One region of the Isoptericola sp. NPDC019482 genome, then DNA from elsewhere that is predicted to be linked to it. Evidence: riboswitches for the same ligand, from Rfam matches in the RefSeq annotation. Region 1 holds a riboswitch; the other holds the start of a gene.
What was found. A riboswitch is a leader RNA that binds a small molecule or an ion and turns the genes downstream of it on or off. The one in region 1 is predicted to bind FMN.
Positions count from the first base shown of each region.

Region 2: it holds a riboswitch for FMN, as region 1 does, so the genes downstream of both, pnuC (nicotinamide riboside transporter PnuC) here and ribD (bifunctional diaminohydroxyphosphoribosylaminopyrimidine deaminase/5-amino-6-(5-phosphoribosylamino)uracil reductase RibD) in region 1, are expected to answer to the same signal.

Region 1 is NZ_JBEYBQ010000010.1:66,597-81,851, forward strand. It holds gene ABZ493_RS09380 (ScpA family protein) at 1-258, shown strand, start outside; gene scpB (SMC-Scp complex subunit ScpB) at 342-983, shown strand; gene ABZ493_RS09390 (organic hydroperoxide resistance protein) at 1,036-1,458, opposite strand; gene ABZ493_RS09395 (TetR/AcrR family transcriptional regulator) at 1,591-2,211, shown strand; gene ABZ493_RS09400 (pseudouridine synthase) at 2,297-3,166, shown strand; gene cmk ((d)CMP kinase) at 3,219-3,923, shown strand; gene der (ribosome biogenesis GTPase Der) at 4,017-5,600, shown strand; gene ABZ493_RS09415 (hypothetical protein) at 5,641-6,693, shown strand; FMN riboswitch at 6,764-6,893, shown strand; gene ribD (bifunctional diaminohydroxyphosphoribosylaminopyrimidine deaminase/5-amino-6-(5-phosphoribosylamino)uracil reductase RibD) at 7,042-8,109, shown strand; gene ABZ493_RS09425 (riboflavin synthase) at 8,113-8,727, shown strand; gene ABZ493_RS09430 (bifunctional 3,4-dihydroxy-2-butanone-4-phosphate synthase/GTP cyclohydrolase II) at 8,724-10,067, shown strand; gene ribH (6,7-dimethyl-8-ribityllumazine synthase) at 10,064-10,591, shown strand; tRNA gene ABZ493_RS09440 (tRNA-Pro) at 10,643-10,716, shown strand; gene ABZ493_RS09445 (response regulator) at 11,111-11,725, opposite strand; gene ABZ493_RS09450 (hypothetical protein) at 11,814-12,695, shown strand; gene ABZ493_RS09455 (hypothetical protein) at 12,692-13,036, shown strand; gene ABZ493_RS09460 (hypothetical protein) at 13,098-13,796, shown strand; partial or broken gene ABZ493_RS09465 (IS256 family transposase) at 13,863-14,042, opposite strand; partial or broken gene ABZ493_RS09470 (IS3 family transposase) at 14,077-14,675, opposite strand; gene ABZ493_RS09475 (histidine kinase) at 14,674-15,255, shown strand, end outside.
Region 2 is NZ_JBEYBQ010000003.1:112,043-127,297, forward strand. It holds gene ABZ493_RS03670 (hypothetical protein) at 1-55, shown strand, start outside; gene ABZ493_RS03675 (class I SAM-dependent methyltransferase) at 178-1,356, shown strand; gene ABZ493_RS03680 (TetR family transcriptional regulator) at 1,367-2,194, shown strand; FMN riboswitch at 2,272-2,415, shown strand; gene pnuC (nicotinamide riboside transporter PnuC) at 2,540-3,253, shown strand; gene ABZ493_RS03690 (GPP34 family phosphoprotein) at 3,381-4,076, shown strand; gene ABZ493_RS03695 (acyl-CoA dehydrogenase family protein) at 4,345-5,601, opposite strand; gene ABZ493_RS03700 (NUDIX domain-containing protein) at 5,846-6,328, shown strand; gene ABZ493_RS03705 (Nramp family divalent metal transporter) at 6,466-7,812, opposite strand; gene ABZ493_RS03710 (glycosyltransferase 87 family protein) at 7,941-9,242, shown strand; gene ABZ493_RS03715 (choice-of-anchor I family protein) at 9,373-11,220, shown strand; gene ABZ493_RS03720 (ANTAR domain-containing protein) at 11,278-11,949, shown strand; gene ABZ493_RS03725 (GAF and ANTAR domain-containing protein) at 12,033-12,737, shown strand; gene ABZ493_RS03730 (PAS and ANTAR domain-containing protein) at 12,747-13,370, opposite strand; gene ABZ493_RS03735 (PadR family transcriptional regulator) at 13,449-13,988, opposite strand; gene ABZ493_RS03740 (serine hydrolase domain-containing protein) at 14,067-15,131, shown strand; gene ABZ493_RS03745 (hypothetical protein) at 15,138-15,255, opposite strand, start outside.

The DNA.
Region 1 (15,255 bases):
GGGGAGGAGCGGCTCGTGGCCGTGGCGCGCTTCCTCGCCCTGCTCGAGCTCTTCCGCTCCGGGCGGGTCGCGTTCGAGCAGGCGACGGCGCTGGGCGAGCTCACCGTGCGGTGGACGGCGGGCGACGGTGGCGGCGGCGAGGACGACGACGGCGAGCTCGCGGCGGGCTTCGAGGAGTTCGACGGCACGCCCGGCAAGGACGAGGGGACCGGTGCACCCGCCGCGCGGGGCGCCGGCGTGACGGAGGTCGTGGCATGACGCAGCGGACGGACGAGCACACGGAGGCCGTCGAGGCCGAGTCTGTCGACCGGGAGCCGGGGTCGACGGCGGGGCGCGAGCCAATGGTCGACGCCGGGTCCGAGATCGAGGTGGACGTCGACGACCTGCCCGGCGGCCTCGCGGCTGCGCTGGAGGCGGTGCTCATGGTCGCCGAGTCGCCGGTGACGGTCGAGCGGCTCGCGGCGGGCGTGGTCCGACCGGTGCCGGAGGTCGCCGCGGTGCTCGAGGAACTGGCCGCGGAGTACCGCGGCGAGACGGGTGGACGCCCCCGTGGCTTCGAGCTGCGTGAGGGGGCCGAGGGGTGGCGGGTCTACTCGGCGCGGGCGCAGGCCGACGTCGTCGGGGCGTTCGTGCTCGAGGGCCAGTCCTCCCGCCTCAGCCAGGCGGCCCTGGAGACGCTCGCCGTCATCGCGTACCGCCAGCCCGTCACCCGTGGGCAGGTCTCGGCCGTGCGCGGCGTGAGCGTGGACGGCGTGGTGCGCACGCTGCTGGCCCGCGGGCTGATCGCCGAGACGGGCCAGGACCCGATGACCGGGGCGGTGCTCTTCGCCACGACGGGCGAGTTCCTCGACCGGATGGGCTGGACGTCGCTGGACGCGCTGCCGCCGCTCGCCCCGCACCTGCCGGACGTGGGGGAGGCGATCGCCCTGGACCCGTCCTCGGTCCTCCGCCGCGGGCTGACGGAGGACGGGCCCGACGCCTGACGGTCAGGCGCCCATGTCGTCGGTGCCTGTGGTCGTCAGGTGCTCGTGGTCGTCAGGCGACGGTCGCGTCGACCGTGACGTCGACGTTGCCGCGCGTGGCGTTCGAGTACGGGCAGACCTGGTGCGCGGCGGCGACCAGGGCGTCGGCCGTCGCCTGGTCGACGCCTCCGAGCTCGGCGTGCAGGGCGACGGCGAGCCCGAAGCCGCCCTCGGGCGTCGGGTGCAGCGAGACCTCTGCCACGACGGCGGAGTCGCTCACGGTGGCCTTCTCCCGCCGTGCGACGAGCTTCAGCGCGGAGTGGAAGCACGCGGCGTACCCGGCCGCGAAGAGCTGCTCGGGGTTCGTCGCCCCGCCCGCACCGCCCATCTCCTTCGGGATCGCGAGGTCGACGTCGAGAAGTCCGTCGTCGGACCGCGACCGGCCGTCCCGTCCGTCTCCGGTGGCGGTCGCGACCGCCGTGTAGAGCGCGCTCATGCTGGTCCTCCTGGATCGACAACCTAGTAGAGTTACTAGTTCGTCTACTAGACCACGCGACGTCCGTCGTCGCAAGCACCCGGATCGCGTCGCGACCCACCGGGGCAGGTCTCGACGTGAGAGGTTGGTGCGATGGGAATCAGGACGGCCGCCACGCCCCCGGAGCGGTCGGCGGGGCGCGGGCCGGTGCGTGAGCGGATCCTCGAGGAGGGGAGCCGGCTGTTCTATGCGGACGGCGTCCGCGCTGTCAGCGCCGACAAGGTGATCGCCGCGGCGGGCGTGTCCAAGGTCACGTTCTACCGCCACTTCCCGACGAAGGACGACCTCGCCGTCGCCTACCTCGAGGCGATCGCGGACGAGGAGCGCGCGCTGCTCGAGCGACTCCGGACCGACCACGCCGGCGACCCGGCGTCGACCCTCGCCGCTCTCGCCGAGGCGCTGGGCTCCGTGGCCGGCAGCGCACAGTTTCGCGGCTGCGCCTTCGTGAACGCCGGGGCCGAGTACGCGGACGCGGCGCACCCGGTGCGACGGGTCGTCGCCGACCATCGCGCCCGGTACGCGGGTTTCTTCGCCGACGTCGCGCGGGACGCGGGCGCCGACGACCCGCAGGCGGTGGCGGCCGAGCTGATGATGCTGCGCGACGGGGCCATGGTGTGCGGGGACGTCGACGACGCCCGGACGGTCGCGCCCCGCCTCGCCTCGGCCTTCGCGGCGGTGCTCGTTGCCCACCGCGGGACACCGGCCGACGCCTGAACGTCGTGCCTCTCGGCGGCACCGGTGCGGGGCGCCGTGGGGCGTCGTCGAGCAGCACCGGCCCGACCTGAGAGAATCGGGCACCATGAGCACCGAACGCCGCGGCGGGAGCCGCCGCACCAGTCGCCCCCAGGGTCCCGCCTCGCGACGCACGCAGCGCCCGCGCCAGGCCCCGCCCCGCCGTCCGGCACCGCGCTCCGGCAAGCCGGACCGCGACGTGCACGTCGCGGACGGCGTCCGGCTGCAGAAGGTGCTCGCCCAGGCGGGCCTGGGCTCGCGTCGCAAGTGCGAGGAGCTCATCGCCGAGGGGCACGTCGAGGTGGACGGCGTCCTGGTCACGGAGCTCGGCCTGCGGGTCGACCCGGCGAAGGCGGTCGTGCACGTCGACGGCATGCGCGTGCAGCTCGACACCTCGAAGATCACGCTCGCCCTGAACAAGCCGCTCGGCGTGGTCTCCACGATGAGCGACCCCGAGGGCCGCCCCACGCTCGCGGACCTGGTCAAGGACCGCTCGGAGCGGCTGTTCCACGTCGGCCGCCTCGACGCCGACAGCGAGGGCCTGCTGCTGCTCACCAACGACGGCGAGCTCGCGAACCGGCTCGCCCACCCGCGGTACGAGATCCGCAAGACCTACCTCGTGACCGTGACGGGCGGCGAGTTCTACCCCCGCCACGCCAAGCAGCTCACCGACGGGGTCGAGCTCGAAGACGGGCTCGCGCGCGCCGACAAGGTGCGCGTGGTGGACTCCGTGCCCGGCGAGACCATGCTCGAGGTGGTGCTGCACGAGGGCCGCAACCGGATCGTGCGGCGCATGCTCGACGCCGTCGGGTTCCCGGTGACGCGCCTGGTCCGTACCCGCATCGGCCCCATCGTGCTCGGCGACCTGCGGGCCGGGCGCTCCAGGGTGCTCGGCCGCACCGAGCTCGGCACCCTCATGCGCGACGTCGACCTCTGACGCCGCCCCTCGTCCTCCACTGCCGTCTCGCGCAGTACCCGCACAACAGAAGGTGAGCACACACGTGGTCGTCATCGCCGTCGACGGTCCCTCCGGGTCCGGCAAGTCCAGCGTCTCCAAGGCGGTGGCGGCCCGGCTGGGGCTCGCCTACCTCGACACCGGCGCGATGTACCGGGCCGCGACGCTGTGGTGCGTCGACGGCGGCACGGACCTCGCCGACCAGGCCGCGGTGGCCGACGCCGTGCGCGCCATGCCGCTCGAGGTGGGTGTCGACCCTGCCGCACCGACCGTGCACCTGGGCGGTCGCGACGTCGCCGCCGCGATCCGCACCACCGAGGTCTCCACCGCCGTGTCCCAGGTGGCCACCAACCTCGACGTGCGCGCGGAGCTGCGACGCCGGCAGCGCGACGTCATCGAGACCGAGAGTGCGCCGGGCGGCTTCTCGGGCGGACAGGGCATCGTCGCGGAGGGGCGCGACATCACGACCGTCGTCGCCCCCGACGCGGACGCCCGCGTGCTGCTCACCGCGAGCGAGGAGGCCCGCCTGCGCCGCCGCTCGCTCGAGGTGCACGGCGCCGCCGACGAGTCGGCCGTCGAGGCGACGCGCGACCAGGTGCTGCGCCGGGACCGGGACGACTCGACCGTGAGCCAGTTCCAGGTGGCCGCCGACGGCGTCGTCACGGTCGACTCCTCCGACCTCGACTTCGACCAGACGGTGGACGCCGTCCTCGCCGTCGTCGCCCAGGTCACCGCCTGACGCGCGCCGACTGACGCACCCCAGGGCATGGCTCGGGCCCGGTGACGCGGGTCTCGTTCGTGACACGCCGCTCGGCCTGGGAGAATGGTGCGCATGACCACTCCCGCCGACGGCTCCGTGCCCGCTGCCGAGCCCACCGACGAGCCCACCGCCCCGCCTGCGCCCGGCGTCGCCGCGGCGCCCGCGGACCCTGCGGACACCGAGGGCCGTGACGCCGTGGCGGAGGTCCTCGAGTCCGACGGCGACGACGAGGCGCGCGAGCGCGCGCTGCGCGCCGGCCTGGAGGACTTCGAGCTCGACGAGGCCGACCGCGCGCTGCTGGACGCCGAGTGGGACGAGGAGGGCTTCGGCCCCGGCGAGGCGCCGCTGCCGGTGCTCGCCGTCGTCGGCCGCCCGAACGTCGGCAAGTCGACGCTCGTCAACCGCATCCTGGGCCGCCGCGAGGCCGTCGTGGAGGACACCCCGGGCGTCACCCGGGACCGCGTGAGCTACCCCGGCGAGTGGGCCGGCCGCGAGTTCACCCTCGTGGACACGGGCGGCTGGGAGGTCGACGTCGCGGGCATCGAGTCGAAGGTCGCCGAGCAGGCCGAGGTCGCCGTCGAGCTGGCCGACGCCGTCATCTTCGTCGTCGACTCCACCGTGGGCGCGACGTCGACCGACGAGCGTGTCGTGGAGCTGCTGCGCCGCTCGGGCAAGCCCGTCGTCCTGTGCGCCAACAAGGTGGACGGTCCGTCGGGCGAGGCGGACGCCGCCTACCTGTGGTCGCTCGGCCTCGGCGAGCCGCACCCCGTCTCCGCGCTGCACGGCCGCGGCACCGGCGACCTGCTGGACGCCGCGATGAAGGTGCTGCCCGAGGTGTCCGAGCACGGCGAGCTGCGGCCCGCCGGCCCCCGCCGCGTGGCCCTCGTCGGACGGCCGAACGTGGGCAAGTCGTCGCTGCTGAACAAGATCGCCGGCGCCGACCGCGTCGTCGTCGACGAGACCGCGGGCACCACGCGCGACCCGGTCGACGAGCTCGTGGAGATCAAGGGCGTGCCGTACTGGTTCGTCGACACGGCCGGTATCCGCCGCCGCGTGCACCAGACGCGCGGCGCGGACTTCTACGCCTCGCTGCGCACCCAGGCCGCGATCGAGAAGGCCGAGGTCGCCGTCGTGCTCGTCGACGCCTCGCAGCCGATGACCGAGCAGGACACGCGCGTCATCTCGCAGGCCGTGGACGCCGGCCGGGCGCTCGTCATCGCGTACAACAAGTGGGACCTCATGGACGACGACCGTCGCCCGTACCTCGAGCGCGAGATCGAGAAGGACCTGGTGCAGGTGCAGTGGGCGCCGCGCGTCAACGTCTCGGCCCGCACGGGCTGGCACACGGACAGGCTGACGCGCGCGCTCGAGACGTCGCTCGAGTCGTGGGACACCCGCATCCCCACCGGGCGCCTCAACGCCTTCCTCGGCGAGCTCGTGGCCGCCCACCCGCACCCGCTGCGCGGCGGCAAGCAGCCGCGCATCCTGTTCGGCACGCAGGCCTCGACGCGCCCGCCGCGGTTCGTCATCTTCGCCACCGGGTTCCTCGAGGCCGGGTACCGCCGGTTCATCGAGCGCCGCCTGCGGGAGACCTTCGGCTTCGAGGGCTCGCCCATCGAGATCAGCGTCCGCGTGCGGGAGAAGCGCCGCCGCTGACCTGTCCCTGCGCTGCTTCCGAGTGGCCGAGGAGCCGCCGATGAGCCGAACGACGCGCGACGACCCGCTGGCCCACCGCGGTCGGCTGCTGCGCCTGGGCGCGGCGCGCGACACCTCCGCGGCGCGCCACCTCGTGACGTTCCTGGTGGTCACCGTGGCGACGGTGCTGGTGACCCGGTTCCTGCTGGCCTTGTCCGGCTACCCGCAGGTGGGCGGCGGTGGGCTGCACGTGGCGCACGTGCTGTGGGGCGGGCTCGGCCTGGCGCTCGCGGTGGTGGTGCTGCTCTCCTGGGTGGGGCCCGCGCCGCGGTCGCTCGGGGCGGTGCTCGGCGGCGTCGGCTTCGGGCTGTTCGTCGACGAGATCGGCAAGTTCGTCACCTCGGACAACGACTACTTCTACGAGCCGACGGCGGCGCTCATCTACGCGGTCGTCGTGGCGCTGGTGATCCTCGTCGAGGCCCTGCACGGGCGGCGGGCGCACCACCCCGCGGAGTACCTGGCGGTGGCGACCGACCGTGCCGTGGCCGGCGTGGCGGGCGGCTTCACCGACGCGGAGCGCGAGGAGGCGCGGGCGCTCGTGGAGCGGGGCCGCGGCGAACCGGCGGCCGAGGAGGTCGCCGCGCTGGTGGAGGCCGTCCCGCGCGACGACGTGACCGTGCCGGACCCCGTGCGGGCGCTGGTCGTCCGGGTGTCCGCGTGGTTCGCCGAGGCGATGGAGCACCGGTGGGCGGCCGCCGTCGTGGTGGTGGCCGTGCTCGGCACGAGCGCCGGCTCGGTCGTGGTGGCGCTGCGGGTGCTGCTCGGCGCCATCGCGGTGCCGTCCTGGGTCGGCGTCGGGATCCTCGTGGCCGTCGCCGCGACCGTGGCGTGCGTCGTGCGGGCGCTCGTCGTCGGCCCCCGCGACCACCGCGCCGGCGCGGTGTGGGTGCGCAGGGGCGTGCTGGTCAGCCTGCTCGTCACCCAGCTCCTCGCGTTCCGCGCCGTGCAGTGGGTGGCCGTGGCGGGACTGGCGGTGGATCTCCTCGTGCTCGTCGCCCTCGGCGTCGCGCTCGGGCGGGACGACGAACGGCGCACGGCACGCGGTCGTGGGTGAGACGTGCGCCACTCGGGCTTGCGAGCCGGGCGCGCGGCGTGGCACGGTCAGCGGTGACGAGCGAACTTGCTCGCGTGCTCTGGGGTCGGTGAAATTCCGAGCCGGCGGTGAAAGTCCGCGACCCGGTCACAGCCTGTGACCGGTTGACCAGGTGGAACTCCTGGACCGACGGTCAAAGTCCGGATGGGAAGCGCACGCGACGGCTCCCCGTCCGGTCCGTCCACCGACCCTCGCGGCCGGTGCCGTCCGTCGTCCGTCGTGACGACCGTCCGTGACCGGCCGGCGCGAGCACGTCCGACCCCGCCTTCCTGCCCCGGGGTCCGCGACCGGACGACAGGGGCAGGACGAATGATCGCCACCACGGCGGAGCGCGCCGCGATGCAGCGCGCCCTCGAGCTGGCCGCGCAGGGGCCGGCCCGAGGGCCCAACCCGCGCGTCGGTTGCGTGCTCCTCGACGCCGACGGCGCGACGGTCGCGGAGGGCTACCACCGCGGTGCGGGCACGCCGCACGCCGAGGTCGAGGCGCTGCGCCACGCGACAGAGTCCCGCGGCCCGGGCGCCGCGCGCGGTGCCACCGCCGTCGTCACGCTCGAGCCCTGCAACCACCACGGCCGCACCGGTCCCTGCGTCGACGCGCTGCTGGCCGCAGGGGTCGCGCGGGTCGTGCACGGCCAGCACGACCCCAACCCCGCCGCGTCGGGCGGCGCCGCACGCCTGCGCGCCGCGGGCGTCGAGGTGGTCGGCGGCGTCCTGGCCGACGAGGCCCGCGCCCTCAACGACACCTGGACGCGCGCGCTGGAGCTCGGCCGTCCCGTCGTCACCTGGAAGGTCGCGAGCACGCTCGACGGCCGCTCCGCCGCCGCAGACGGCACCTCGCGCTGGATCACCGGGCGGGCAGCGCGCCACGACGTGCACCGCCTGCGCGCCGGGGTGGACGCCGTCGTCGTCGGCACCGGCACCGCGCTCGCCGACGACCCCGACCTCACCGTGCGGCACGCCCCGCTGACGGGGCAGCAGCCGGACCGGGTCGTCGTCGGCCTGCGCGACCTGCCGCCGTCGTCCCGCCTCGCGCGGGCCGCGGCCGCCGGCGAGGCCGTGCTGCACCTGCGCACCCACGACCCGCACGAGGTGCTCGACCTGCTCTGGTACCGCGAGCACCGGCACGTGCTGCTCGAGGGCGGGCCGGCGCTCGCCGCCGCGTTCTGGCGCGCCGGGCTCGTCGACGACGTCGTCGCCTACGTCGCCCCGGTGCTGCTCGGCGTCGGCGCCTCCGCCGTCGCCGACCTCGGCATCGGGACCATCGCCGACGCGGCGCGCCTCGACCTGCTCGACGTCGCCGTCCTGCCCCGGGACCCCGACGACCCCACCGACACCCCCACCGTGCGGCTCGCGCTGCGGCCGCGGAAGGAAGGCTGACCCATGTTCACCGGAATCGTGGAGGAGCTCGGCACCGTCGTGGCCGTGCGTGAGCACGCCGACGGCGCCCGCCTCACCGTCGCGGCCGAGACCGTCCTGGACGGGGTCCGGCTCGGCGACTCGATCGCCGTCGACGGCTGCTGCCTCACCGTCGCGGAGACCGGCGAGCACGACGGCCTGCCCGCCTGGACCGCCGACCTCATGGCGGAGACGCTGGCACGCACGAGCCTGGGCGGTCGGCGGCCCGGCGACCCGGTCAACCTCGAGCGGGCGCTCGCGGCGGACGGCCGGTTCGGCGGCCACGTCGTGCAGGGGCACGTCGACGGCGTCGGGACGGTGCTGGCGCGCACGCCGGGCACGCAGTGGGAGGTCGTCGAGGTCGCGCTGCCCCCGGAGCTGGCGCGGTACGTGGTGGCGCAGGGCTCGATCGCCGTCGACGGCGTGAGCCTCACCGTGGTCGACGCCCGCGACGACGCGTTCACGGTGAGCCTCATCCCCGAGACCCGGGCGCGCACCACGCTGGGCGCCCGCGCCGTGGGCGAGCCGGTCAACCTCGAGGTCGACGTCCTGAGCAAGTACGTCGAGCGGCACCTGGCGGCGATGGGGGCGGCGCGATGAGCGGCTCCGTCGAGCGGGTGGCGCGGGCGATCGCGGAGGTCGCGGCGGGCCGCCCCGTCGTCGTCGCGGACGACGCGGACCGCGAGAACGAGGGCGACCTCATCCTCGCCGCCGACGCTGCGACGCCCGAGCTCATGGGCTTCCTGGTGCGGCACACGACCGGGCTGGTGTGCGTGGGCGTGGCGGGGGAGCAGCTCGACCGGCTCGGCCTGCCCCTCATGGTCGAGGCCAACCAGGACGCCTACCGCACGGCGTACACGGTGACGGTCGACGCCGCGACGGGCGTGACCACCGGCATCTCCGGCGCCGACCGGGCCCGTACGGCCCGGGTGCTCGCCGACCCGGCGGCGGAGCCTGCCGACCTCACCCGGCCCGGCCACGTGCTGCCCCTTCGCGCCCGGCCGGGCGGCGTGCTGGAGAGGCGCGGGCACACCGAGGCCGCCGTCGACCTCGCGCGCCTGGCCGGGCGGGCGGAGGCCGGGGTGCTCGCCGAGCTCGTGCACGACGACGGCACCATGATGCGGCTGCCGGCGCTGCGGGAGTTCGCGGCCGAGCACGGCCTCGCGCTGATCAGCGTGGCCGACCTCGTCGCCTACCGGCACGCCACCGAGCTGCTCGTCGAGCGGGTGGCCGTCACGACCCTGCCCACCCGCCACGGCGACCTCACCGCCGTCGCCTACCGCGACACGCGCACGGGCGACGAGCACGTCGCGCTGGTGGCGGGGCCGCTCGACTCCCTGGCCGAGCTCGAGCGCGGGCCGGTGCTCGCGCGCGTGCACTCCGAGTGCCTCACCGGGGACGCGTTCGGCAGCCTGCGGTGCGACTGTGGCCCGCAGCTCGACGAGTCGCTGCGCCAGGTCGTGGCGGCCGGGCGCGGCGTCGTCGTCTACCTGCGCGGGCACGAGGGGCGCGGGATCGGCCTGGCCGCGAAGCTCGCCGCCTACGCCCTGCAGGACGCCGGCCGCGACACCGTCGACGCCAACCTCGACCAGGGGCTGCCCGCCGACGCCCGCGACTACACCGCCGCCGCGCACGTGTTGCGCGACCTGGGCGTGCCGGGCGTGCGCCTGCTGACCAACAACCCCGCCAAGGTGGACGGGCTCGTCGCCGGGGGAGCGGCCGTCGTCGAGCGGCTGCCCCTCGTCCTGACCGCCCACCCGCGCACGCTCGGCTACCTGCGCACCAAGCGCGACCGCATGGGCCACGACCTGCCCCACCTGGCCGACGCGGGGCACGACGACCCGCACGACGCCCCCCACGAGACCGGAGGACCGATGCACACCGCACCGACGCCCAGCCCGACCCTGCCCGCGCCCCTCACCGCCGGGGCCGCCCGATGAGCGGCGCGGGCGCCCCGGCCGCGGCGCCCGTCGACTGCTCCGACCTGCGCGTCGCCGTCGTCGCGGCGAGCTGGCACCGGGCGGTCATGGACGGCCTGCTCGACGGCGCGCTGCGGGCCTGCGCGGACCACGCCGTCGTCGCCCCCGAGGTCGTGCGCGTCCCCGGCTCGTTCGAGCTGCCCGTCGCGGCCCAGGCGCTCGCGGCCGCCGGGTACGACGCCGTCGTCGCGCTGGGTGTCGTGATCCGCGGCGGCACCCCGCACTTCGACTACGTCTGCGCCGCCGCGACCGACGGGCTGAACCGCGTGGCCCTCGACCACACCGTCCCCGTGGGGTTCGGACTCCTGACGTGCGACGACGAGCAGCAGGCCCTCGACCGCGCCGGGCTGGAAGGGTCGCACGAGGACAAGGGCTACGAGGCCGCCGCCGCCGCGCTCGCCACCGCGCGGGTGCTCGGCGACGTCCGGAAGGCCCCGGTCGGCGCTGCCCGCGTCGATGCAGGAGCAGTGTCCGACCTGGGGTAGTATTTCGGTCGGCCCTTCGGGGTGGCGCCTCGGTGTCACCAGACGGGTCGACGGGCTGTGGCGCAGCTTGGTAGCGCACTTGACTGGGGGTCAAGGGGTCGCAGGTTCAAATCCTGTCAGCCCGACGTCGTGACTTGGTCTCTGACCTGCGAATGAGCAGGTCAGGGACCAGTTTCGTTTCCGGAGAGTGCTGGTGACCCAGAGTGAGAGGTCGCCAGACATGGCCAACCGTCCAGAAACAGTCCAGAAACCTCTCGCCGGCCCGCCCGTAGACGGAACCGGACATCCGGTGCCTGCGTCACATCACAGCTGTCCCCGCCTACCCGCGCGACCTCTAAGTCCGATCGAGCCGTGCAGGGGCTGTCGCAAGAACTAGTGGATGCCTACCCTGCCCGCGATTCTGACTTCCCCGGTCGTCCTTCAGGGGCGGGCGTCGGAACAGGTGATTTTGCCGACCGCGAGGGCAGACCTGCGCAGCTCGCTCGGCCTGGCCGTCTTCCGCGGGCGAGGCCGCGTGCGTCACGCGGTGCGTGAGTCAGCCACATCGAGGACGGCGGTGACGAGGTCGTCGGGGCGGTCCGTGATCCGGAGGAACTCCTGCGGGGCAGCCCTCCCGGGTTCCACGTGGCCCAGGTAGGCCACGAATGGCTGGTCGTAGCCCTCGCCCCGCGCCCGGGTCGCAAGCTCGGGCCCGGCCGCTGGATCATTCCCGCGCCGAAAGTCCGTGATCACGATGTCGTAGTCGTCCGTTCGCAGCTCGCGCAGGGCGGACTCGGTGTCGAGTGCGTTAACGACGGTGATTCCCGCGGCCCGGAAGTAGCGCCGCTCGTGCCTGTTCCCCGATGGGTGGTCGTCGACCCACAGGATGCGAAGGCCTACCAGGTCGTCCGCGCGTTCCTTCGTACGTCGGACCAGTGCGCGGGCGACAAGTCCGGGCACGGGCGCGTCGGCGCGGGCCGTCGTCAGCGCGGCACCGGCTGACTCAAGCTCGAATCCGCCGATCGCCAGCCTGTTCGCGCTCAGCAGCTTTTCCGTCAACGGCTGTCGGAAGTGGAGGACGAGGAACACTATCGCCACGATCGTCAGCCACAGCGGGCTGGTCTCGATGATCGCGACCCAGATGTCGTCGCTCACAGTGAGCTCCTTGTCGTCCGCGGTGCCGCGGTGAATTCACCCGGGCCGGGTGCTAGCGGGTGAGAGAGCCCGATAATAGCCTCACGGTGTGGCAGCGCAGCCGCCGGAACTGGACCCGTTGTACTTCGCTTGCGTTACGTGGGCGGAGCGGGTCTCCGCGTGGATGGATGCCTCTGCGGGCAGTCCCTTCGTCGCGGCCAACGAGCGCGTCGTGCGCGACGTGGTCTCCGATCCTCGGTCCGGCGCGCGCGTCGTCGTCAACCTCGGGCCGACGGCCCTGGCAGCACTGCTGACGGGCGAGCGATACCGGAACCTCTACGAGCGGCCGTTGGTCGGCGGCGAGCGGCCTACGCCCTCGCGGGAGCGACTTCAGGTGGACGACGCCCTCGAACTTGACGGCCCGGACGTGTACTTCGGCGCCCTTGCTGTCGGTGGGACCGGGGTCGCCTTCTACGGTGAGTACTGCGCGGTGCTCGTGCTGGATGCGGTTGATCCAGAACCCCGGCTCTTCGACCGGGACTCCTATGACATCCTGTTTCCTCCGTTCGAGGGGCGGGAGGATCTTTCGCACCTTGTGGAGGCCCTCCGGGGGACGTGGGAAGAGCGGTTCGACATGCTCGTGCTCAGCGTCCTGCCGGGGCTGACGTCGGGGCCTCGGATCGTTACCTCCGGAACGGTGGCACAAGCGGTGCTTCGCGACCAGCAGTTTGTGGAGGTGCATCTTCATGTGCCGTCCACGGGCACCGGTCGGGGTGGCTTCGAACTGAGCGACATCGAGGAGGTTCGCGAGTCTCCGGACGTCGTCACGACCACCGCGTGGTTGCGTCGCCGGGCCGACGCGGGGCATCGCCTCAGCGACGTGGAGCAGAAGCTGATGGAGGACCGCGAGGGAGTCGAGGAACTGCTTGCGCTCGGCGGAGTGCGTCGGCGGGTCGTCACTCAGCACGACAGGGGCTACCAGTGGGCGTGACGCCGGACGACGAGTCGTTGCCGTGGCACCTGGACGCGTGGGCCGTGGAGGACGGCCGTGCGTTCGCTTCCCGACGCGCGCCGGAGTCGATCTCGTCGCGATCGGAAGTGTTCCTCGCTGTGCCGGACCTAGAACCGGTCCCGGTCGGAGGTCTCGCCACCGCGCTTCGTGCCACGCGGAGCGGCTTCCAGGACGGGCTGCGCGACGATGAGGGCGTGGAGATCTCGTTCGATACGTTCGAGGAGGTGCGCGACGTTGTCCGACGGGGCTTCCTCGCGGGCGGGCTTGGGCCGCTGGGTCCGGGCGCGGTTCCCGGTCCCGGCCCGGGGACCCGGCGGTGAGCCCGAGCCGGGTTCGATCTGGAACGACGTGGTCCCGGATCCCCTGGACTCCCGGCCGTGGATGCAGCAGGTTCTGTGGCGTGCGAAGCAGCCCTTCGACATCCCACCGCATCCGCAGTTCCACCTTCGCGACGCCGTCCTCGATGCAGCTACGCGCTCGGTGCTCGCCTGGGAGGAACACCTGGCGGCGGACACGAGTTCGGCCTGGAGTGCATTCGCCGGTTGGGTCGACCTGCTTGCCCTACGACTCATCGACGACGACCACTACGACGAGGAACTCCTCGACCGGGTCGACGCAGCAGCCGGTCCGGCGGTTTCCTTCGCCCTCCAGCTGATGAGAAGTGGGCGACTCGTGCGCCCCTCCCGCCGCTCGCCGCTGAGTATTCGCGAGGTAGCGGCGCATCGCCGAGTGCGCACTGCGCCGGCAGGACCCCAGCCCGGCCTCCCGACCGCGGTGGCCCGGCTGGCGGAAGCCCACACGCTGGCGGTTACCGATCGGCGGTTCTGGGATCGCCCGATCACCGCGGTGGTGTTGGCCCCCGTGCTGCTGGTCGACCTCTTGCGGTCGGGACCGTCGACGGAAGCGCTTGACGTCGAGAGCTCAATCATGGCTGCCTACGCCCGGCTCCAGGCCCACCAGCTGTTCGCCAGGCTGCCCTGGGCTGCTGAGCAGGCCCTGGACCGGTATATCGACATAAGGACCGAAGCCAACGGTCGTACCCAACCGCCGCCCAGCGCGAGGGCCACGGCCCAGGCATGAAATAGCTCGCCGGCATTGTCGCCTGAAGTGACGATCGCCCAGGTGCGCTCGGTGATCCTCGTGGGGTCAGGCGCTGAGTTCCAGGACTGGGTCGATGCCCACCTCGTTCCAGCCGGGTGGCGGTGGTGAGGCGGCAGCGGTTCAGGAACTCGAGGCCGAGGTATCGGCGGCCTTCGGCCCATTCGCGTCGGTCTGCTCGGCCAGCACGGCGCCGACGAGCCGAACGATCGGGCCTTGGTTCGGGAAAGATGAACCGTCCTGGGTCTGATGGAGGCTCTAGTCATTTGATTTCGGCCAGGGTCCTCGCGCCCTGCTGGGTAGCGTAGAGGCCGTTCTCGAACTCGGCGGGCGGGACGTCGCCGAGGTAGCCGTGCAGGCGCTCGGTGTTGTGCCAGTGGGCCCAGCCCAGGGTCGCGAGCTCGACGTCTTCGACGCTCTTCCACGGCCCTGATCGTGCAGGTCCGCGGATGAGTTCGGCCTTGTAGTAGCCGTTGACGGTCTCGGCCAGCGCGTTGTCGCACGAGTCGCCGACGGTCCCGATCGACGGCGTGGCGCCGATCTCGGCGAGTCGCTCGCCGTAGCGCAGGCTCGTGAACTGGCTGCCGGCATCGGAGTGGCACCGCAGCCCGGCCAGTCGGGTGCCGCGGGACCAGCGGGCCCTCTCGATCGTGTCGAGGACCATCGTGGTGCGCATATGCGCGGCGACCCGCCAGCCGACGATCATCCGTGAGTAGGCTCGATGATGAAGCACACGTAGGCCACGCCGGCCCAGCTCGGCACGTAAGTCAGGTCGGTCACCCACAGCTGGTTCGGCGCGGTGGCGGTGAAGTCCCGGCCGACCAGGTCCGGATGCCTCGGTGCGCCCGGGTCGGGCCGGGTGGCGGCCGCCCTGGTCGAGGGCATCGTCCGGCCGGACGTGGCCTGGCGCCCCCTGGTGTCGGTGCTCGCCCTGGCGCTGATCCCTGCCTTGCTCTGGCGGCGGAGCCGCCCCCTGGCGGCCGCCCTGGTCGGGTGGGGCGTCGCCGGGCTGCTCTCGGTCCTCCAGCTGACTGCGCACGCTGGGGACCTCGGCCTCTACGCCATGATCGCCGTCCTGATCCTGCTCTACTCCCTGGTGCGGTGGGGCTCGGGACGGGAGATCGTCCTGGGGACGGCCTTCGTGGCGCTCGTCGTCGTGCTCGGGATGTACGCCTCCTCCGCGAGCTGGGCCGACGTCTTCGGGGGGACCGTCCTCTTGCTGCTGTTCGTCGCCGTCGCGGCGGTGTTCCGCTACCGCGCGGACCTCTGGCATCGCCGGCAGCGCGAGATCCGCAATCAGGAGCGGGTGGCGCTGGCGCGCGAGCTGCACGACATCGTGGCCCACCGCGTCTCGGCCATCGCGGTGCAGGCGCAGGCCGGTGGCGTGGTCGCCGGCGTCCAGCCCGGGAAGGCTGTCGAGGTCCTGGCTGCGATCGAGTCC
Region 2 (15,255 bases), on a different contig from region 1:
CGACGAGCGCCGCCGCGGAGAGCCGGACGACCGCCGTGGACGACGTCGCGGCTGACGCGGATCACCCGCCCGGGGCGTCGACGCGCCGGACTCCCACGGGCTAGCGTCGAGACGGGCGCCGCCTCCCGACGACGCCGCGGGGCTCGCACGTCCGGGCCACGGCACGGAGGTGCCGCCATGACCGACCCGACCGGCACCACCGACAGCGCCCACTCGGCCGACGCGTTCGCCGACCGGCTGTTCGCCGCCACGCTCGGCGCCATCGACGTCCTGGCCGTGCACGTGGGCGACCGGCTCGGCTGGTACCAGGCGCTCGCGTCGTCCGGCCCCTTGACGTCCACGGCGCTCGCGGAGGCCACCGGCACGGCCGAGCGGTACGCGCGCGAGTGGCTGGAGCAGCAGGCTGCCTCCGGCGTCCTCGTCGCGGAGGACGCCGGCGCAGCACCCGCGCTCGACGCGGACCCGCAGGGGGTCGCCCGGACCCGCCTCTACGCGCTGCCCGCGGCTCACGCGGAGGTGCTGACCGACACGTCCTCGCTGTCGTACCTGGCGCCCCTGGCCCGGTTCGTCGGCGCGATCGGGCCGCAGCTGCCCCGCCTGCTCGAGTCGTACCGGGACGGCGGCGGGGTGTCGTGGGACCAGCTCGGCGACGACGCCCGCCAGGCGCAGTCCGACGTCAACCGCCCATGGTTCGAGCGCCGCCTGGCACCGACGCTCGCGGCGCTGCCCGCCGTCCACGAGGCGCTCTCCCGGCCCGGGGCCCGCGTGGTCGACGTCGGCTGCGGCTTCGGCTGGTCGACGCTCGCCCTCGCCGAGGCGTACCCGCTCGCCGAGGTCCACGGCGTCGACGTCGACCGTCCGTCCGTGGCCGCCGCACGGGCGGCCGCCGCGGAGGCCGGGCTCGAACGGCGGGCCTTCTTCCACCTCGCGGACGCCGCGGAGCTCGCCGTCGCCCAGCCCTACGACGCGGCGTTCGCCTTCGAGTGCGTGCACGACATGCCGCGCCCGGTCGCCGTGCTCGAGGGGGTGCGCCGCGCGATGCGGCCGGACGGCGTGGTGGTGGTCATGGACGAGGCCGTCGCCGACGAGTTCCGTGCCCCGGCCGACGACGTCGACCGGATCATGTACGGCTACAGCCTGTTCGTGTGCCTGCCGGACGGCCTGTCCACGAGCCCGTCGGCCGGCACGGGCACGGTGATGCGGCCGGCCACGCTGCGGCGCTACGCGCGGGCCGCGGGCTACGCCGGCGTCGAGGTGCTGCCGGTGGACGACTTCGGCTTCTTCCGGTTCTACCGGTTGCTGCTGGGGTCCACGGACGAGCGGACGCAGCGGGGACGACCGGCGGTGCCGGAGTAATCTCCCTGGCATGACCGCCGTCCGGACGCACACCCACGCCCAGGCCGTCGACGCAGCGATCGACCTCTTCTCGCGGCAGGGCTACGAGCAGACCACCGTCGAGGAGATCGCCGACGCAGCCCGCGTCAGCCGTGCGACGTTCTTCCGCCGCTTCCGCTCCAAGGAGGACGTGGTCTTCGCCGACCACGAGCTGCTGCTGGAGGAGGTCGTGGTCATGCTCGCGGAGACCCGCCCCGAGGCGCGGGCGAGCGAGGAGTCGGGCCGCGCGCCCGAGCGGGCGTGGGACCCCACCACCGACCCGTACCTCGAGGTCTGCCGGGCGGCCCGGCTCGTCTTCGACCACCACGTCGGGCAGCGCGAGACGTCCATCGCCCGCCACCAGCTGCTGCAGCAGGTGCCCGCGCTGCGCGACCGCGAGCTGGTCACGACGCACCGCTACGAGCGCGCCTTCACCGCCTACCTGCGCGACACCCTGCCGCCGGACCGGTCCACCACGACGATGTCGATCGCGTTCGCCGCGTCCGTCGTCGCGGTGCACAACGCGATCCTGCGCCGCTGGCTGCGCAACCCCCACCTCGACCTGCGGCCCGAGCTGGAGGAGGCGTTCGCCGACCTCCGGCGCGCCGCCGTGGCCCCCTTCCCGCACCCCGACGACGAGCCCACGACGCCGTCGTCCTCCTCCGACGACGTCGCCGACGCCCCGTCCGACATCGCGGCCGGCGACGAGGCCCGGACGGTCACGACGGGAGGTGACGGGCGGCGCGTGGTGGTCACGGTGCTGGAGCCCGGCGCGGGGCCGGACGACGTCGCGCGGGCGGTCCGCGACGCGCTGGCCTGAACGAGCGGGAATGCCGCTGTGGCATCCTGAGTTGTGCAGGACGCCGCCGGGACCTCCGGCGGCGGCAAGACACGCACGTACGTGCTCCGGGGTCGGTGAAATTCCGAGCCGGCGGTGACAGCCCGCGACCCGGTCTCGTCCTCTGTCCGCAGAGCGAGGCCGGTTGACCTGGTGAGATTCCAGGGCCGACGGTCAAAGTCCGGATGGGAGGAAGCACGTGCGGCACGCGCCCGACAGGGCGGGTGCCGCCGGGCGTCGTGTCGCCGGCGACGGCCCTCGTGGTCGTGCCCGGCGAGCGCCGACCCCTCACCCCGGACGCCGCACCTCGGACCGGGAGAGTGAACGATGGACGCGATCGACGCGTTCTTCCACGCCACGCTGACCATCGGCGACCAGTCGATGCTCTGGCGCGAGATCGTCGGCAACGGCTTCGGCCTCGCCTCCGCGCTCGGCGGCATGCGCCGCAAGGTCTGGGCGTGGCCCGTCGGCATCGTCGGCAACCTGGTGCTGTTCACCGTGTTCATGGGCTCCTGGTTCGGCGACACCGGACGCGCGGACATGCTCGGCCAGGCCGGCCGCCAGGTCATGTTCCTCATCGTGTCGATCTACGGCTGGGTGCAGTGGCGCCGCACGCAGCGCGCCGACCTCGAGGTGCGCGCCGACGGGAAGATCCCGGCCGAAGGCGGCGCCGCGGTACACCCGCACTGGGCGTCCTGGCGGGCCCGCGTGGGGATCGTCGTCGTCATGGTGGGCGGCACCCTGCTGCTCACGCCGCTGTTCCGCGCCCTCGGCTCGTACGAGCCCGTGTGGTCGGACGCCTGGATCTTCATGGGCTCCCTCGTCGCCACCTACGGCATGGCGAAGGGGTGGGTCGAGTTCTGGCTGGTCTGGGTCGCCGTCGACGTCGTGGGCGTGCCCCTGCTCTGGTCGGCGGAGTACTACGCCACAGCCCTGATGTACGTGTTCTACGGCGCGTTCACCCTGATCGGCTTCTTCGTGTGGTGGCGTGTGCACCGGCGGGAGCAGGCCGGCGCGACGACGGCCGCCGTCGCCCCCTGACCCCGCTCGGCGCGGCAGTTCAGGTTCGGCGCGGCAGTTCGAACTGCCGCGCCGAACGCGAACTGCCGCCGTGAGTCGTCGGCGGTCCGCCCTGGCCCCAGGGCCGTGGGTCCGCGAGGATCGACGGGTGATCATCGCCGAGGACCTGCTGCTGCTCGCGTACGACGACGCGTCGGGGCGCCCGCGCCTCGAGCGGACCCAGCTCGACTACCGGCTGGCGGGGGCGCTGCTCGTCGAGCTCGCCCTGTCCGGCCGGGTGGACGTCACGTCGTCGGCGGGCACAGACCTGGACGGCCGCCCGGTGGGGGCCGGCAGGGTCGTCGTGCGTGACGCGTCCCCGACGGGGCACCCCGCGCTCGACCACGCGCTGGCGCTCGTGCGGACCCGGGCGCGCGCGCCGAAGGGCCTGGTCGCGCCGCTGGCCAAGGGCCTGCGGGACAACCTGCTGGCCGGGCTCGCGGCGCGCGGGATCCTGCGGCGCGAGGACGGGACGGTGCTCTGGATCTTCCCGACGACGTCGTGGCCCGCCGCCGACGCCACCCACGAGACACAGCTGCGCGCGACCTGCCGTGAGGTGCTGCTGGGCGTCCGCGCCCCCGACGCGCGTACCGCTGCCCTCCTCGCGACGGCGAGCGGCACGCCGCTGGTGCGCGGCCTCGTCGCCCCCGAGCACCGGCGGCAGGCGGAGGCCCGCGCCAAGGACCTCGCCGCGGGGAGCTGGGCGAGCGCCGCCGTGAAGAAGGCGGTGGACGAGATGCAGGCTGCGGTCATGGCAGCCGTCATGGTCGCCGTGACGGCCTCCGCGACAGCGACGTCCGGCTGACGCGGCGGGCGGAGCACCCTGGTGCGACACGCGGCGCCCGTGGTCCGGGACGACGCTCCCGCGAGCGCGTCGTCACCGTCGACCTGGGACCGTGACCGCTCAGAGCGTGTCGTTCGTGGCGTCGACGAAGCGCTCGGGGTTCCGGCGACGCCGAGGCGGACACGGCCAGAAGCTCGCGGATGTGCCGACCACGTCGCACCGGCCCGAGAAAGCGTCAGGCCCCCGTCTCTCCTGGTGAGAGACGGGGGCCTGCGGGACGAGGCGCCGGTCAGGCGAACGCGGAGACCCCCGTGATGTCACGACCGACGATGAGCGCCTGCATCGACTCGGTGCCCTCGTAGGTGTGCAGCGCCTCGACGTCGGCGAAGTGCCGGGCGACGCGGTTGCCGAGCAGGATGCCGTTGCCGCCGAGCATGTCCCGGGCGATCGACGCCACCTCGCGGGCCTGGCGCGTCGTCGTGTACTTCGCGAGCGACGCCTGCTCGCCGGAGAGCTGCCCGGCGTCGGCGAGTCGCGTCGTCTGGGCGACGAGCAGCTGCATCTGCGTGACCAGCGACAGCATGTGCGTCAGGCGCTCCTGGACCATCTGCTTCGCGGCGAGCGGCTTGCCGAACTGGATCCGCTGCTTCGCGTACGCCACGGCCGCCTCGTAGCAGGCGACGGCGTGCCCGACGGCGGACCAGGCGACGGCGAGGCGGGTGGCGAAGAGGACGGCGGCGGTCGCCTTGAACGACGTGGCGCCGGGCAGCGCGGCGCTCGCGGGGACGAAGACGTCGTCGAGCACGATGTGCGCCTGCCAGATCGCGCGCAGCGAGAGCTTGCCCTCGATCGTCGTGCCGGTGTAGCCGGGAGCGTCCTGCGGGACGATGAACCCGTGCACCTGGTTGTCGCCGTCGTCGCCGACCAGACGGGCCCAGACGACGGTGATGTCGCCGCAGGAGCCGAAGCCGATCCACTTCTTCTCGCCGCTGATGACGTAGCCCTCGACGCCGTCACGCGTCTCCTTGCGGGCCGTCGTCTCGAGCGAAACGGAGTCCGAGCCGTGGGTGGGCTCGGTGAGCGCGAACGCGCCGAGGATCTCCCCGCGCGCCATGGGCTCGGCGTAGGTGGCGACCTGCTCGGGCGAGCCGTGCATGACGATCGAGCGCAGCGCGAGCCCGCCCTGGACACCGCAGATGGTGGCGACGGAGCCGTCGCCCCGCGACATCTCCATGCTGGCCAGGCCCTCGGCCATGAACGAGATCTTCGGGCGGCCGTCGACGTCGACGCCGTCGCGCAGGAAGTCGCGCTCGGCCAGCTTCTTCACGAGGTCGAACGGCACCTCGGCGCGCTCCCAGTAGCCGTCGATGACGGGCAGCACGTCCTCCTGCACGAACTCGCGCACGGCGAGCTGGTGGGCGCGCTCCTCGGGCGTCACGTCGGCGAAGGCGCCGACGTAGTCGAGGTCCAGCGGCTGCGACACGTCGTAGTCGGGGGCGGTCACGCCGGGCATGACGGGGACATCACGGGAGGAGCTGCGGGTCATCGACGACCTCTCTCTGCGCGGGGGTCCGGCGTTCCGGGCCCGGTGAGGAGTGAGGACCGGCGCCGTCCGAGGCTGGTGGTGGTCGGCGCCGGTCTGTCCTCATCGTCACCCGCGACCGGGTCTCACGTCAAGCGATACTCCGTCTCAGCGTCTATGCCGAGGTAGTACAACTCGCGGTGAGGTAGTACAGCTCGCGGCGAGGTAGTGCCGCACCGGCGAGGCGGCCCCGGGTCACACTGTGACCATGGCGACGACCAGCGCGGGCCTCCTGCTCTACCGCACCACGGACGACGGCGGCCTCGAGGTGCTGCTCGGGCACATGGGCGGCCCGTTCTGGGCGCGCAAGGACGAGGGCGCGTGGACGGTGCTCAAGGGCGAGCTCGAGCCGGACGAGGAGCCGCACGCCGCGGCGCTGCGCGAGGCGGCGGAGGAGCTCGGGCTGCCGCTCCCCGCGCCGTCGTCCCCCGACGTCGACCTCGGCGAGGTGCGGCAGCGGTCCGGGAAGCGCGTCCTCGCCTGGGCGCGCGAGTGGCCCCCGCCGGGGCCGGACCTGGACCAGGTCCGCAGCAACACCGTCGAGATCGAGTGGCCGCCTCGATCGGGGAAGCGGATCGAGGTGCCCGAGATCGACCGGGTCGCCTGGATCTCCCCCGACGACGCCCGCCGCCTCGTCGTCAGCGCCCAGGCCGCGCTCGTCGACCGGCTGGAGTCCGCGCTCGGCCGCTGACCCGTACTACCTCGCCGGGCCCGGTACTACCTCGCGCAGTCCCGCACTACCTCGCGGGACCCAGTACTACCTCGCGCAGTCCCGCACTACCTCGCGGGATCCCTTACTACCTCGCCGGTGCGGTTCTGCCGCGACGGTCAGCCGGTAAAGGTCAGCCAGAGCAGGGCGACGTTGAGCACGACGATGACGGCGGCCACGGCCCACGCCGCGACCTGGGTGCCGAGGCCGTTGCGGAAGCCGCCGAGCAGGCCGGCGTCGCGCGTGATCCGCACCAGCGGGATCATCGCGAACGGGATGCCGAAGCTGAGCACCACCTGGCTCACGACCAGCAGCCACGTGGGCGAGACCCCCGTCGCGAGCAGCACGATCGCGGGCACCAGGGTGACCAGCCGCCGGGCGAGCAGCGAGACGCGCACGTGCAGCAGGCCGGACATGATCTCCGCGCCGGCGTAGGCGCCCACCGACGTCGACGCCAGCCCCGACGCGAGCAGCCCCACGCCGAACAGCACCGCCACCGCGGGCCCGAGCGACGACTCGATCGCCGCGTGCGCGCCCTCGATCGAGTCGGTGCCGGTACGACCAGGCAGGTTGGCCGCGGCGAGCAGCAGCATCGCGATGTTCACGCTGCCCGCGAGCACCAGCGCGGCGACGACGTCCCAGCGGGTGGCGGTGAGCAGGCGGCGGACCACCGGCGGCGACGGCGGCCCCGGCACGGCGACGTCGTCTTCCCTCGCGTCGTCACCTCCCACGAGATCGCGCCCCTCGGCCCCGGCGGCGAGGGCGTGCCGCCGCTGCACCCGGGCGTCGTGCCGCACGCGGTCCCGGGCGAGCGAGGAGTGCAGGTAGATCGCGTGCGGCATCACCGTGGCGCCGAGCATCGACGCGGCGAGCAGCACCGACTCCGGGCCGTCGAGGCGCGGCACCAGGCCGCCGAGCACGGCGCCCAGGTCGGGCGGGGAGAAGAAGAGCCCCGCGCAGAACCCGACGGTGAGGACCGCGAGCATCGACGTCACGACCGTCTCGAAGACGCGCTGGCCGCGGCGCTGCTGCACGGTGAGCACCAGCATGGACACGACCCCGGTGATGATCCCGCCCAGCACCAGCGGGACGCCGAACAGCAGGTGCAGCGCGATGGCGCCGCCGATCACCTCGGCGACGTCGGTGGCCATCGCGACCACCTCCGCCTGCGCCCAGTAGGCGATCCGGCCCCGCCGGGAGAGTCGCTCGCCCAGCACCTCGGGCAGCGAGCGCCCGGTGACGACGCCCAGCTTGGCGGACAGGTACTGCACCAGCACGGCCATGACGTTCGCGACGACCAGCACCCACACCAGCAGGTACCCGAACCGCGCCCCCGCGGTGAGGTTGGCCGCGACGTTCCCCGGGTCGACGTAGGCGATGGCCGCGACGAACGCCGGCCCGAGCAGGGTCACCAGGCGCGCGGGGCGCATCCCCTGGGCGGGTCGGTCGAGGGTCGGTCGGGTCATGCGGGTCCTCCGGCGGGCCAGGTCGTCCATTTTTCGGGTGTCCGAAATCTTAGACGTCCGAACCCGCATCACGCATCCTCGCCGTCGCTCCGGGGCGGCTCCGAGCCCGGTCTGTCACCATGTCGGTCGTGCCATCCACGCAGACCGCTGCCGCGCGGAACGCCCCCGGTCCGCTGCGCGCCGTGCTGCGGTCCCGGTGGCTGCTGGCGCTCGGCTTCGTCGCCGTGCACGCCTGGGTGATCGGGCAGGCCATCACCTGGGGCTACACGATCTACGGCGACGTCACCCTCTACGAGTGGTGGGCCCGCCACGGGCTCGACACCGGGCAGTGGCCCGTCCTCGACTACGACTGGGTGTACCCCGCCGGGGCGCTCGTGCCCGTGACGCTGCCCGCGCTCGTCACCGGCAACCTGCTCGGGTACGAGATCGTCTGGACGGCGATGGTCGTCGCCCTGAACGCCGTCGCGACGGTCGTCCTGGTGCGCTCCGCACCCCGCGGGGTGCTCGGCGCCTGGTGGTGGCTCGCGTTCCTGCTCGCCCTCGGCCCGATCTTCCTCGGCCGCCTGGACGGCGTCGTCGCGCCGCTCATCCTGATCTCCCTGGCGGTCGCGGCACGACGCCCCACGCTCGCGACGGCGGTCGCCACCGCGGGCGCGTGGATCAAGATCGCCCCGGGAGCCGTGGTCGTGGCGCTGGCCGCGACCCGCGCCCGCTGGCGCGACCTGCTGCGGCAGGTGGTGGTGCCGGGCGCCGCGGTGAGCCTCGTCGTCGTCGGCCTCGCCCTCGCGGGCGGCGCCGGGGAGCGGGCGTTCAGCGTGTTCGGGCAGCAGGAGGCGCGCACGCTCCAGGCGGAGTCGGTGTTCGCCACCTGGTTCAGCGTGGCGCGGCTGTGGGACCCGTCGGTGCGGATCGACTACAACGACGTGATCTTCACCTACGAGGTGCAGGGCGACGCCGCCCGCCAGGTCGCGTCCCTGCTCGACTGGCTGCTGCCGGCCGCGGTGCTGCTCATCGCGGCCCTCACCTGGTGGACGGCGCGGCGCCGGCCCGACCACGCGGGCGACGTCCTGCTGCTCAGCACCGCCGCCCTGCTGCTCTCGCTCATCGTGTTCAACAAGGTGGGCTCACCGCAGTTCGTCGCGTGGATCGGGCCGCCCCTGGCCGCCGCGATCGCCCTGGCCGGGCCCGGCACGCGCCGCCTGTGGGGGCCGCCCGCCGTCGGGGTGCTCCTGGCGGCGCTGGGCACGCAGATCGTCTACCCGGTCGCGTACGGCGAGTTCCTCGGCGGGCAGCCCGCGATGGTCGTCGTCGAGGCGCTGCGGAACCTCGCGCTCGTCGTGCTGCTCGCCGGTGCGGTGTGGCGGATCGTGCAGCTCGGCCGCGCCGGGGTGCGAGACGACGGTGTCGCGGACGCCGGCTCGCCCGCCTGAGCGGCGGCCGAGGCAGGCGTTCACCGACGGGTCGTCGCGCGTTCATCGCGGCCACCCCGGGCGGCCATCCGTCCTCCCTACGGTCACGTCGACGGCGCGCCTCCGCGCGCCCCGGCCCCCGGAGGACCCCTTGCGCGCAGCTCGCACCCCGCACCCCCACGCTTCCCGGACCCCCGCCCCGTCGACGCGTCGCCGCGCCGTCGTCGGCGCCTGCGCCACCGTCGTCGCGGTCGCGCTCGCGGTGCCGGTCGCGCTGACCGCGTCGGCTCACCGCGACACAGGGAGCGGCGGCACGACGCCGGGCGACGGCGTCGTCGCCGACCCCGTGGAGCTCTCGGCCGACGACGCCCGTGTCACCCTCTCGCCCCTCGGCTCGTACGCCACGGGCGTGTTCGACGAGTCGGCGGCGGAGATCGTCGCGTACCACGCGCGCTCGAAGCGCCTCTTCTCCGTGAACGCGCAGGCGGGCGAGGTCACCGTGCTCGACGTCGCGCGGCCGTCGTCGCCGCGCAAGCTCTTCGCGCTCGAGACGACGGGCGTGCGCGCCGCGGACGGCTCGACCGTGCCCGACGGCGCGGTCGCGAACTCGGTCGCGATCCGCCCGGACGGGCTGGGCGTCGTCGCGGTCGAGGCGCCCGACAAGGTCTCCGACGGCTGGCTGGTGCTGTTCGACGCCGCCGGCGACGGCGATGCCCTCGGAGCCTGGCGCGTGGGCGCGCTGCCCGACATGGTGACGGTCACGCCCGACGGCCGTCGCGCCGTCGTCGCGAACGAGGGCGAGCCCGCGGACGACTTCTCCGTCGACCCCGAGGGCACGGTGTCCGTGGTCGACCTGCCCCGCCGGTTCACCGGCAAGCACGCGGACGACGTCGCGCAGGACGCCGTGCGCACCGCCACGTTCCACGCGTACGAGGGCGACGCGCTGCCCGACGGCGTCCGCGTCTTCGGGCCCGACGTCGCCGGCCCGGACGGGTCGCTCGACCACCGTGTGTCGCGCAACCTCGAGCCCGAGTACGTGACGGTCTCGAAGGACTCCCGCACCGCGTACGTGGCGCTGCAGGAGGCGAACGCCGTCGCCGAGGTCGACCTGCGCGGCGCCCGCACCACCGACCTGTGGTCGCTCGGCAGCAAGGACCACTCGGTGCCCGGCCAGGGCATCGACCCGTCCGACAAGGACGGCGTCGCCGCGGTGCGCGAGGTCCCCGTCCGGGGGCTGTACATGCCCGACGGGATCGCGTCGTACACCTCCCGTGGCCGGACCTACCTCGTCACCGCGAACGAGGGCGACGCCCGCGAGTGGGGCGACTACGCCGAGCCCGCGCGGGTCAAGGACCTGGGCGACGACGGCCTGGCCCCCGTGTGCGAGGACTCCCCCGCCGCGGCGCTGCTCGGCGACGCCGACCTCGGCCGCCTCAACGTCACCACGGCGTCGGGGCTGAGCGCCGACGGCTCCTGCTACGAGGAGCTGTTCGCCTTCGGCGGGCGGTCGTTCTCGGTCTGGAGCACCGACGGCGAGCTGGTCTTCGACTCGGGAGACGAGTTCGAGCGCGTGACCGCCGAGGCGCTGGGCGACGCGTTCAACACCAACCACACCGAGACCAAGGGCGACGGCCGCAGCGACGACAAGGGCCCCGAGCCGGAGAACCTCACGATCGGCGAGGTGGCGGGCCGCACGTACGCGTTCGTCGGCCTGGAGCGCGCGGGCGGCGTCATGGTCTACGACATCACGCGCCCCGAGCGCGCCGCGTTCGTCACCTACGTCTCGAACCGCGACTACGGGGTCTCCGTCGAGGACGCCGTCGACGACGGCGCCGACCCGGCCACCGCGCTCGCCGGGGCCGGTGACCTGGGCCCCGAGGGGCTCACGTTCGTCCCGGCGTCCGACTCCCCCACGCACCGGCCGCTGCTCGCCGTCGCAAACGAGGTGTCCGGCACGACGACGCTGTTCCAGGTGGACCGGCTCGACGGCCACCGCTGAGGGCGCCGCCGGGAGGACCGGTGGGACGGGGTCGTGGCGCGCGAGTACCGTGACGCCATGACCCTGTCCCGCTATCTCGACGAGTGCGCGGTCCGCGCCGCGGCCGTGCTCGGCCACGGCGTCGAGGCGAGCATCAGCCTGCGCGAGCACGGCATCTCGCTGCGTGCCGGCAGCAGCACTCCTGGCGCCGGCCGCTGCGACCAGGCCGAGGCGCGCGCCGACACCGGGCCCTGCATCGACGCGATGCGGCGAGGGACGGTGCTGACCACGCGGCTCGCCGACATGGTGCCCGGCTGGGAGGCCTGGCAGGCGGCAGCGGAGGCCGAGGGCTTCGTCCAGGCGCTCGCCGTCCCGGCCGAGGTGGGTCCCGGCGTCCGGGTGGCGATCAACGTGTACAGCCGCGCGGCCGGGGACTGGCCCGCCGGTCTGGTCGACGCCGCTGTGGGGCACGCCGCGCTCGCCGCCGACGCCGTGCGCCTCCAGCTCCAGTTCGCCGACCTCGGCGACGCCGTCGCGGGCCTGTACCGGACGATGTCGGACCGGGCGACGGTGGAGCAGGCGGTCGGCGCGATCATGGCGTCGAACGACTGCCCCGAGGACGAGGCGCGCGCCACCCTGCGGACGGCGGCGGACCGGCGGGGGCTCAGCGAGCGGGAGGTCGCGGAGGCGATCGTGCGGACCCTCGTCCTGGGCAGCGAGGGCGACACCATCGGCGACCTCGACCGCTGAGCACGGCACCCGTCCCCCCACGCCGTGTCGAGCATCGGGCATCAGTGCCACACTGGCCCGCAGGCGACAGGACGGAGCGAGCGGTGAACACCTCGGAGCTGCTGGGCCTGCTCGCGCGGACCCTGGCCGTGCTCGACCCCGAGGAGACCGTCGCGGCGCGGATGTGCCAGGCCTGCACCACCATCCTCGGCGCGCGCGCCGGCAGCCTCGCCCTCGCCACGGTGCCGGGCGAGCAGGTCACCGTGACCAGCACGAACGCGGCCGCGGCGGCGGTCGCGAGCATCCAGGACGTGCTCGGCGAGGGCCCCGGCCGGCGGGCTCTCGAGGACGACGCGATCGTCTCGGCACCGCTCGGCGCCGCGCTCGGGGACGACCCGTTCCCCGTGTTCTCGCAGCTCGCCGGCGAGGCGACCGGCGACGGCACCTGGTTCGGCGTCCCCATGCGCGTGGGCGGTCAGCCGGTCGGGGTGCTGGGGCTCGTCGTCGGGCCGGGGCGCCAGCTGGCCCGTGACACCGAGGACGCGCAGTTCCTCGCGGACGCCATCGGCACGGCCGTGCTCGGGGAGATCGACCAGCTGGGCTGGACCGCGCGGGCACGGGTGGACCAGGCCACGGGCATGGTCTCCGCGCAGCTGCGGGTGCAGCCGCACGACGCCCTCGCCGTCCTGCGTGCGCACGCGTTCGGGCGGGGCAGCACGCTCGAGGACGTCGCGGAGGACGTGGTGGCGCGGCGGCTCAGCTTCGCGGACGAGGCCGGACCGGTCGAGACGCGCCGGACCGAGGACTGACCCGAGCGGTCAGCCGCGGCGCAGCACGCGGTCGAGCGCGGCGCGACGGTCGATGTCGCGGCGGTGCGCGACGTCGACGACGGCCCGCGCCAGGTCGCGCACGGCCACGTTGTGGTCGTTGGAGGCCGTGCGCATGAGGTCGAAGGCGCCGTCGATCCCGACGTCGTAGACGACGGCGAGCACGCCCTTCGCCTGCTCGATGATGCCGCGGGTCGTCGCCGCCGCCCGGATGTCCGCGGAGGCGCGCTCGGCGGCCCGCTTCGCGACGTCGGGCGTGAGGTCGAGGAAGTAACCCGCGACCTCGTCGCGCGCGGGGTCGGCCTCGGTGCTGCCCACGACGGCGACCGTGAGCTCGCGGCGCCGGGCGGTCAGGATGCGGTGGACGCTCGAGAGCTCCCCCGCTGTCGGTGCGGTGACCAGTGCCGCGCGGACGTCGTCGCGGTCCGCCGGGTGGGTGTGGGCGATGACGAGGCCGGTGGTGGGGACCACCTCGTGGGGCTCGAAGCCGTGCAGGCGGTAGACGGCCTCCGACCAGGTCCAGCGGTCGGAGGACAGGTCGAGGCGGAAGGAGCCCACCAGGCGTGGGGCACGGAGGCCCGAGGGCTCACCGGTCACGGTGGTGTCTGTGGGCACGGTTGCCTCCGACACTGCTCAGAGCGGACCGGCCACTGCTTGACCGGCGCCATGACTCTAGCAAGCGGACCGGCCCGCTCACGGCGTGGTGGCGTCGTGCTCCCGCGCGTAGCGGCGGAACCAGTCGCGGGCGAAGCGGCCCGAGGCGAGGCCGTAGTCGAGGGTCGCGCGCTGGTACGCGAACACGTCGGCGAGCTCGTCGGGGACCCCCTGCCCGGAGAGCTGCTCCTCGAGCGCCTCCAGCCGTGCGACGTCCTGCTCGACCCGCGCCGTCAGCCGCGGCAGGACGGCGGCGCGCTCGTCCGGCTCGAGCAGGCCGAGGAAGAACAGCCGCGGCAGGACGGCGGCCTCCGCGTCCGGTCCGGTCACGGGACCGGTGAGCCAGGCACGGAAGTCCGCGCTGCCGGCGTCCGTGACGCGGTACGTCTTGCGGCCGCGCGCGCCCGGGGCGACCTCGGCCACCTCGATGAGGCCGCCGGTCAGCAGCGTCTCCAGCGCCCGCCGGATGCTGCCCGAGCTGGCGCTGTAGAACAGCGAGACCGACGCCTCGAAGTGCTTGACGAGGTCGTAGAGGCTGGCCGGCCGCAGCAGGAGCAGCCCGAGGATCACGTGCGCCATGGTCCGACCCTAGACCGTTGACCCTCATAGACCTATCTAGTAGACATGTCTATGAGAGTTGTCGGGAGAGGAGGGGCCATGAGCGCGACACATGAGGTCGACCGCCTGAGGTCGTCGCTGGACAGGAAGGCCCGGCGCCGTTCGTCGATGCCGCCACCGCAGGTACTCGTCGTCGCGCCGGGGCTGGAGCTCGAGTCGGGCGGGTCGCAGCCGTTCCACGCCGCCAGCGTCGGCAAGGTCATGACGGCGACGCTCGTCGCGATGCTCGTCGAGCAGGGGCGGCTCGGCGTCGACAGCCCGCTGGGCAAGCTGCTGCCCGCGGCCGACGTCGATGGTCTGCCGGCCGCCCCGGGGGTCGACGTGCGCACCGACGTCACCGTCGAGCACCTGCTCACGCACACCAGCGGACTGCCCGACCTCTTCGAGCCGTCGGGCATCCGGGAGACGGCGTACTCCATCGACGTCACGGCCGGGCAGCCGGACCGGCGGTGGACGCCCGCGACGCTGCTCGACGAGGTGCGCGGTCACGCCGCCGTCGGGCGTCCGGGCGAACGGTTCTGCTACGGCGACCCGGGCTTCGTCCTGCTCGGCCGGATCGCGGAGGAGGTCACCGGGGGCCGGTTCAACGACGTCCTGCGCGAGCGGGTCCTCGCCCCCGCGGGGATGGAGCGCAGCTCCACCCCGTACACCGACGCCCGCACGCCGGCCGACCTTGCCGGCCTCGACGTCGCGCCGTTCTGGATCGGCGACCACGAGCTCAGCCGCGCCCTCAGCATGAGCCTCGACTGGGCCGGCGGCGGCATCGTCGCACCGCCGTCGGACCTCGTGGCCTTCCAACGCGCCCTGCACGGCGGCCGCCTCGTCTCGCCCGCGACGCTCGCCTGGATGAGCAGGCCCCGTCACCGCCTCCGCCGCGGCATCCACTACGGCGCGGGCACCGTCACCGTCCGGTTCGGCGAGTTCACGCCGCCGTTCCTGCGCGGGCTGCCCGAGCCCGTGGGCGGCCTGGGCCACTTCGCCACCCACCTGTTCTTCTACCCGCGCCAGGACGCCCACGTGGTGCTGAACTTCCACGCCTACCGGCGGATGAACCAGTCGTTCATGACGCACGCGCGCATCGCGCGGGTCCTCGCCGCGCTCTGACCGCGCTCAGGCGCGCCGGGCCCTCGCCCACCGCACGACGCGGGGTATCTGCAGCGCGACCAGCGCCACGAGCGCCCAGCCGCTCACGGCATACAGCACCGGCGGGATGGCGGAGTGGTCGCCC